Regions from separate parts of the Phenylobacterium sp. VNQ135 genome, predicted to be linked through region 2. Evidence: predicted binding sites of a transcription regulator. Region 2 holds the regulator's gene; the other holds the start of a gene.
The links. The regulator LexA, encoded in region 2, represses DNA repair genes until DNA is damaged. The targets are predictions, from matches to a motif close to ATGTTCNCNANNTGTTCT.

Region 1 (3,201 bases), on a different contig from region 2:
CTGGCGGACTGGGGGCCGGGACATTCGGGGCCAAGGCGCTGGGCCTGTTCCTCGGCCTGCTTGCCGGCGCGGCGGCCTTGGCCGCGCTCATCGTGCCGAACCTGCTCGCCGCTCTGCCGCCGCCCGCGCTGCCGCCGCTGGCCGGACTGGACGAAGCGCCAGCCGTCGCCGCGCCGACCGCGCTCGGATCCGCCGCGGCGCTCGTTCGGGGCCTGATCCCCGCCAACCCGATACGCGCCGCGGCCGATGGCGCGATGGCGCCGCTCGTCGTGTTCGCGCTGATCTTCGGCTTCGCAGCCCAGCACGTGGCGGCGGTCCACAGGGATCGGGTGGTGGGCCTCTTCGACGCCATCGCCCAGATTCTCCTGAAGATCGTCCGCGGCGTGCTCTGGACGGCGCCGGTCGGCGTCTTCGCCCTGGCGGTCTCTGTCGGCGCCAAGGCCGGCTTCGCCGTCGCGGGCGCGCTCGCCTACTACGTGGTCCTGGTGTGCGGCGTCTGCCTGGCGATCACGGCCGCGGTATATGCCGCCGCCGCCGCCTGGGCCCGCCGTCCCCTGGGCGCCTATGCCCGCGCGATGGCGCCGGCGCAGCTGATCGCCTTCAGCACCCAGTCGTCTCTGGCGGCTATGCCGGCGGTCCTGGTCGGCGCGGAGAGGCTGCGGCTGTCGGCGGGGGTGGTCAAAGTGCTTCCGCCGCTGGCCGTGACGGTGTTCCGCATCACCGCGCCGGCCGCCAATGTCACAGGCGCGCTCTATCTGGCCGCGGCTCTCGGCGTCGTTACGTCGCCGGCCCAGGTGGCCGCGGCCGCCGCCATCGCCGTCGTGACCAGCTTCTCCAGCGTGGGGCTCCCCGTCCAGATCTCGTACCTGGCCATGCTGGGGCCGATCTGCGCGGTGTTGGGAGTCCCGTTCCACTGGCTGCCGCTCTTGCTGGCCGTGGAACCGCTGGTCGACACCTGCCGGACCCTGGGCAACGTCACCGGCCAGTTCGCCTCGATCTGCTTCCTCGGCCGCCGCGAAGATCCGGCCCCGGCGTAGGATAAGCGCCCGCAAGAACGCCGCGTCCGCTTCTGACGTACCCCGCTTCTACACCTCGTTCTCATCGATGCGGACGGGCAGGGCTCGTCCCCGTCGGACAGAGACCGCCGCCGGCCTCGCTTCCGTTCGAAGCGACGGAACATCTTGCGAACCCGGAACGAACCGGGTACGCATGAGTCCTCGGCGCGGGTTTGAGTTCGACGGCCGGGTTGGCGGAATCGTGGGATAGAGAGGGCTCGGAAATGACTCAGTCGGCGTTGAGGCTCGTGGGCAAAGAAGACGGTGAAAAGCAGCGCGCTCTGGAAGCGGCGCTCGCACAGATCGACAGGGCCTTCGGCAAGGGCTCGGTGATGAAGCTGGGCGACAAGGGCAAGGTCGTCGAGATCGAGTCCGTGTCCACCGGCTCGCTCGGCCTCGACATGGCGCTGGGCATCGGCGGCCTGCCCAAGGGCCGGATCATCGAGATCTACGGCCCGGAAAGCTCGGGCAAGACGACGCTGGCCCTGCACGTGGTGTCCGAGGTCCAGAAGGCCGGCGGCACCGCCGCCTTCGTCGACGCCGAACACGCGCTGGACCCGTCCTACGCCCACAAGCTGGGCGTCAACCTGGACGACCTGCTGGTCGCCCAGCCCGACACCGGCGAACAGGCGCTCGAGATCACCGACACGCTGGTCCGCTCCAACGCCGTCGACGTCATCGTCGTCGACTCGGTGGCCGCGCTGACCCCGCGGGCGGAAATCGAAGGCGAGATGGGCGACAGCCTGCCGGGCCTTCAGGCGCGTCTGATGAGCCAGGCGCTGCGCAAGCTCACCGCCTCGATCTCCAAGGCCAAGACCCTGGTCATCTTCATCAACCAGATCCGCATGAAGATCGGCGTCATGTACGGCAGCCCCGAGACCACCACGGGCGGCAACGCGCTGAAGTTCTACGCCTCGGTCCGCCTCGACATCCGCCGCACCGGCTCGGTCAAGATCCGCGACGAGATCGTCGGCAACAACGTCCGCGTGAAGGTGGTCAAGAACAAGGTCGCCCCGCCGTTCCGCGAGGTCGAGTTCGACATCATGTACGGCGAGGGCATCTCCAAGCTGGGCGAGATCATCGACCTGGGCGTGAAGGCCGGGGTGGTCGAGAAGTCGGGCTCCTGGTTCTCCTTCAACTCCCAGCGCATCGGCCAGGGCCGGGACAATGTGCGCGAGTTCCTGAAGCAGAACCCCGACATCGCCGCCCAGATCGAAGCCAAGGTCCGCGGCTCCAAGACCAAGATCGAGGAAGAGCTCCTCGTCGGCCCGACGGAAGGCGAAGCCGACGACGCCGACGGCTCGCTGTAGCCGAACCGCACTTCACCCTGTCATCCCGGAAGCCGCAAAGCGGCTATCCGGGACCCAGCGGGTGCAGAGCGCTTCCAAGTTTCCTCTGAAGCCAGAGCCTGCGCCGGCGTCGGGCCTCCCCGCCAACCCGGCCCGCCGCCACCCACCCTGCGCGCAAGCTCGAAGCGACAGAGGCCGGACGCCTGGGGAGAGCTCCCCCGGGCGTTCTTTCTTTTGCCCGCCTCTTTCCCGTCATCCCGGATAGCCTGCGGCGTCCGGGATGACGGCGAAAACCTCAGCCCCTACAGCCGCCGCTCCATCGCATAGTTGTGGATCGCCACCCCGCGCACCTCGAAGTCGCGCCGCCGCTCCACCGTAAAGCCCTTCCGCGCGAACAGCCCCCGCGCCAGCTCGCTGGCCTCCACGTACAGCCGCGGCATCCCCGCCGCCCGCGCGCCGTCCAGCAGCGCGTCCAGCAGGGCCGAGGCCACGCCCTTTCCCGCCGCGTCCGGCCGGCAGTACAGGTGGTCCACATGCCCGTCCGGCTCCAGGTCGCAGTACCCCAGCACCGCCCCGTCCGCGCCCGCGGCCACCCAGGTCATCCGCCCATCCGCCGCCCGCCGCCGCACCACCTCAGGGTCGACAGGCACGGGCGCCCACGCCGCCACCTGCTCGGCCGAATACCGCCTCGCCCCGATCTCCCGTGCCGAGTCGAAATAAAGCCGCGCCATCTCCGGCGCGTCGGCAGGGTCGTAGGGCCGGATGCTGAAGGCGAGGGCGGTCATGGCCAAGGTTCTAGCCGATCCGGCGCTCGGGGCGAGGCCGCTCGCCGGCTATTTGAGCTGGCTATCCTTGCT
Region 2 (3,201 bases):
GGCGAACCTGGCTGTGGCGCCGATTTCGTCCTTCCTGCTGATGCCGGCGCTGGCCATCGGCGCGGCGTTGGCGCCGCTGGGCCTTGGCCAGGCGCCGCTGGAAGTGGCTGGCTTCGCGATCGCTTTGATGAACCATGTGGCCGCCTGGGCCGCTTCCGCCCCCATGGCCCAGGCGCTGGTCCCCAGCGCGCCGACGTGGACGCTGCCGGCCGCGTTCCTGGGCTTGCTCCTTGCCTGCCTTTGGCGGGGCCCGCTGCGCTGGATCGGCGTGCCGCTCGCGCTCTCCGTGCTGTGGGTTCCCAGGCCGCCCGCCCCGGATGTCTGGATCAGCGCCGACGGCGCCGCGGTGGCGGTCCGCGAGCGTAAGGCGGCCATCCTGCTAAGGCCGGACGTGAAACTGTTCGGAGCCGAGCTGTGGTCCAGGCGCCGGGGACTGGAGCCGCTTGCCAGCGAAGCCGAGCGGGATAGGCGCTTCGCGTGCGACCGATGGAGCTGCGCGCCTGGGCCCGCGGCTCCCGTGCGCGTCGCCGCCGCCTGGAACCTGAAACGTCCGCTCAAGGAGGGGCGTCTGGAGCAGCTCTGCGCCTCGGCCGACATCGTGGTCCTGCGCAACGATTTCCGGCCGGAGCGCTGTCCCGCGCCTTTGGTCCTGACTGGCGCGGACTTCAGGGCCGGCGGCTCGGCCGAGCTCTTTCGCCAGAGGGGCGGCTGGCGGATCGTCTGGGCCCAAACCCTCCGAGGGCGTCGCCCGTGGACCTGGGGTCACGACCCGCGATGATGTTCGCCAAGCCCCTGCGCCCACGCGTCCGCTCGGGCGAGATCAACCGCAGCGTCCGCATCTGGCTGACGCCCAGGGTGCGCGTCGGGGGGCGTTATCCGCTGCTGGACGGCTTCATCGAGGTCACGCGTCTGCAGGAGATCGACCTCGCAGACGTGACCGATGCCCTGGCGCAGGAGACGAGCTTCGCGAGCCGCGAGGCCCTCATGGAAACCGCCCGCCACGGGCGTGGCGAGCGGGTGTTCCTGGTCGACTTCGTGTTCGTGCCCGGAGGCTAGTGGTAGCGGCGGATCAGGCCCACGAGGCGGCCCTGGACCGACACCTGGTCGGGCCCGAAGATACGCGTTTCATAGGCCGGGTTGGCGGCCTCCAGGGCGATGGACGCGCCCTTCTTGCGCAGACGCTTGAGCGTGGCTTCCTCTCCGTTCACCAGCGCCACGACGATGTCGCCCGAATTGGCGCTGTCGGTCCGGCGGATGACGACGAAGTCGCCGTCCAGGATGCCCGCGTTGATCATCGAGTCGCCCTGGATCTCGAGGACGAAGTGCTCGCCCGCGCCCAGCATGGCTTCCGGCACAGGCAGCCGGTCGCGCTCCTGCTGGATGGCCTCGATCGGCGTGCCCGCCGCGATCTTGCCGAGGATCGGCAGCTCACGGGTGTCGTTGGCCGCGACGGGCATCTCCTTTCCCGCGTCGACCAACTGTGGCTTGAAGGGCGCGCGACCCTTCGGCGGGGCTGCGGCGGTGGCCTGTTGCGGCAGGCGGACGACTTCCAGGGCCCGCGCCCGGTGGGGCAGGCGGCGCAGGAACCCGCGCTCCTCAAGCGCCGTAATCAGCCGGTGGATGCCCGACTTCGAGGCCAGATCCAGCGCCTCCTTCATCTCGTCGAACGAGGGCGAGACGCCGGTTTCCTTGATGCGCTCATGGATGAACATGAGCAGCTCATGCTGCTTGCGGGTGAGCATTGGGCGACCTCTGGAACAAAGCGCAAACGTTGTCTGATGTTCTGTAGATGTTCCAGATTAATGTCAAGTTACCAAGAGACCGCTTGAAAAATCAGAGGAAAATCTTGGTGGGGAGACGCGGCGAGTGCGACTCAGCCCAGCAAGTCGCGCGTGGCGGCGGTCACGTCGTCCTGGCGCATGAGGCTTTCGCCCACCAGCATCGCCTTCGCCCCAGCTCGTTCCAGGCGAGCAGCGTCGGCCGGCGTGAAGATGCCGCTCTCGGTAACCAGCAAGGCGTCGGACGGCGCGAGCGCGGCAAGGCGCTCGGTATTGGCGAGGTCCACCGTGAAGCTGCGGAGGTCGCGGTTGTTCACGCCGACCAGATCCGCGCCCAGCGCGCCGGCGCGCTTCATTTCCGTCTCGTCGTGCACCTCGACCAGCGCGTCCATCCCGAACCGGCGCGCCTCGGCCATCAGCTCGGCGGCGAGGCCGTCGTCGATCATGGCCAGGATCACCAGGACGGCGTCGGCGCCGAGGTCGCGGGACTCCGCCACCTGCCAGGGATCGACCAGGAAGTCCTTGCGGATGCAGGGCAAGGCCACGGCGTCGCGGGCGGCGATCAGGTATTCATCGCGGCCCTGGAAGCTGGGCTCGTCGGTCAGCACCGAGAGGCACGCCGCGCCGCCGGCCTCGTAGGCGCGGGCGAGGACCGGTGGATCGAAGTCGGCGCGGATCAGACCCTTGGACGGCGAGGCCTTCTTGATTTCGGCGATCAACGCCAGTCGGCCCGGAGCGTGCGCACGCTCCAGGGCGGCGCGGAACCCGCGGGAGGGCGAGCCGGCGGGCGTGATCGTCGGACGCTGCGCCTTACGCGCGGCGACCTCCTCGCGCTTGTAGGCGGCGATCTTCTGCAGAATGTCGCTCATGCGGCGGTCACCTCGATGAGCTTGTCCAGCGCGGCATGGGCACGGCCGTCATCGAGGACGGCATAGGCCAGTTCGACGCCCTGGCGCAGGGTTTCGACCTTCTCGCCAACCAGGAAGGCGGCCGCGGCGTTCAGGGCCACGATATCGCGGTAGGCGCCGGGCTCGCCCGCCAGCAGACGGCGCAGCGCGTCCGCATTCTCGCCCGGCGTGCCGCCGGTGAGGTCAGCCAGGGCGGCGCGCCGCAGGCCCACCGCCTCGGGCGTGACGGTGAAGAGCCGCACCTTGCCGTCGCGCAGCTCGGCGACGGCGGTCTCGCCCGTGGTCGTCATCTCGTCCAGTCCGGAGCCATGCACGACCCATGCGCGCTCCGAGCCCAGCATGCCCAGGGCCTCCGCCAGGGGCTTCACCCAGCGCTCGGCGTAGACGCCCACCACCTGGCGTTCCGCGCCAGCGGGGTTGGTCAGGGGGCCGAGCAGGTTGAAGATGGTCCTGAAGCCCAGTTCCGCGCGGATCGGCGAGACGTGGCGCATTGCGCTGTGGTGCGCCGGAGCGAA

Region 1: the regulator LexA is predicted to act here: its motif matches at 1,174-1,191, upstream of recA (recombinase RecA).

The regions. Positions count from the first base shown of each region.
Region 1 covers NZ_JBMSDS010000004.1:121,639-124,839, reverse strand. The annotation lists gene ACO2Q0_RS15335 (dicarboxylate/amino acid:cation symporter) at 1-1,037, shown strand, start outside; gene recA (recombinase RecA) at 1,280-2,365, shown strand; gene ACO2Q0_RS15325 (GNAT family N-acetyltransferase) at 2,647-3,129, opposite strand; gene ACO2Q0_RS15320 (DksA/TraR family C4-type zinc finger protein) at 3,178-3,201, opposite strand, start outside.
Region 2 covers NZ_JBMSDS010000003.1:601,257-604,457, forward strand. The annotation lists gene ACO2Q0_RS14110 (ComEC/Rec2 family competence protein) at 1-778, shown strand, start outside; gene ACO2Q0_RS14115 (hypothetical protein) at 778-1,056, shown strand; gene lexA (transcriptional repressor LexA) at 1,053-1,742, opposite strand; gene trpC (indole-3-glycerol phosphate synthase TrpC) at 1,874-2,647, opposite strand; gene trpD (anthranilate phosphoribosyltransferase) at 2,644-3,201, opposite strand, start outside.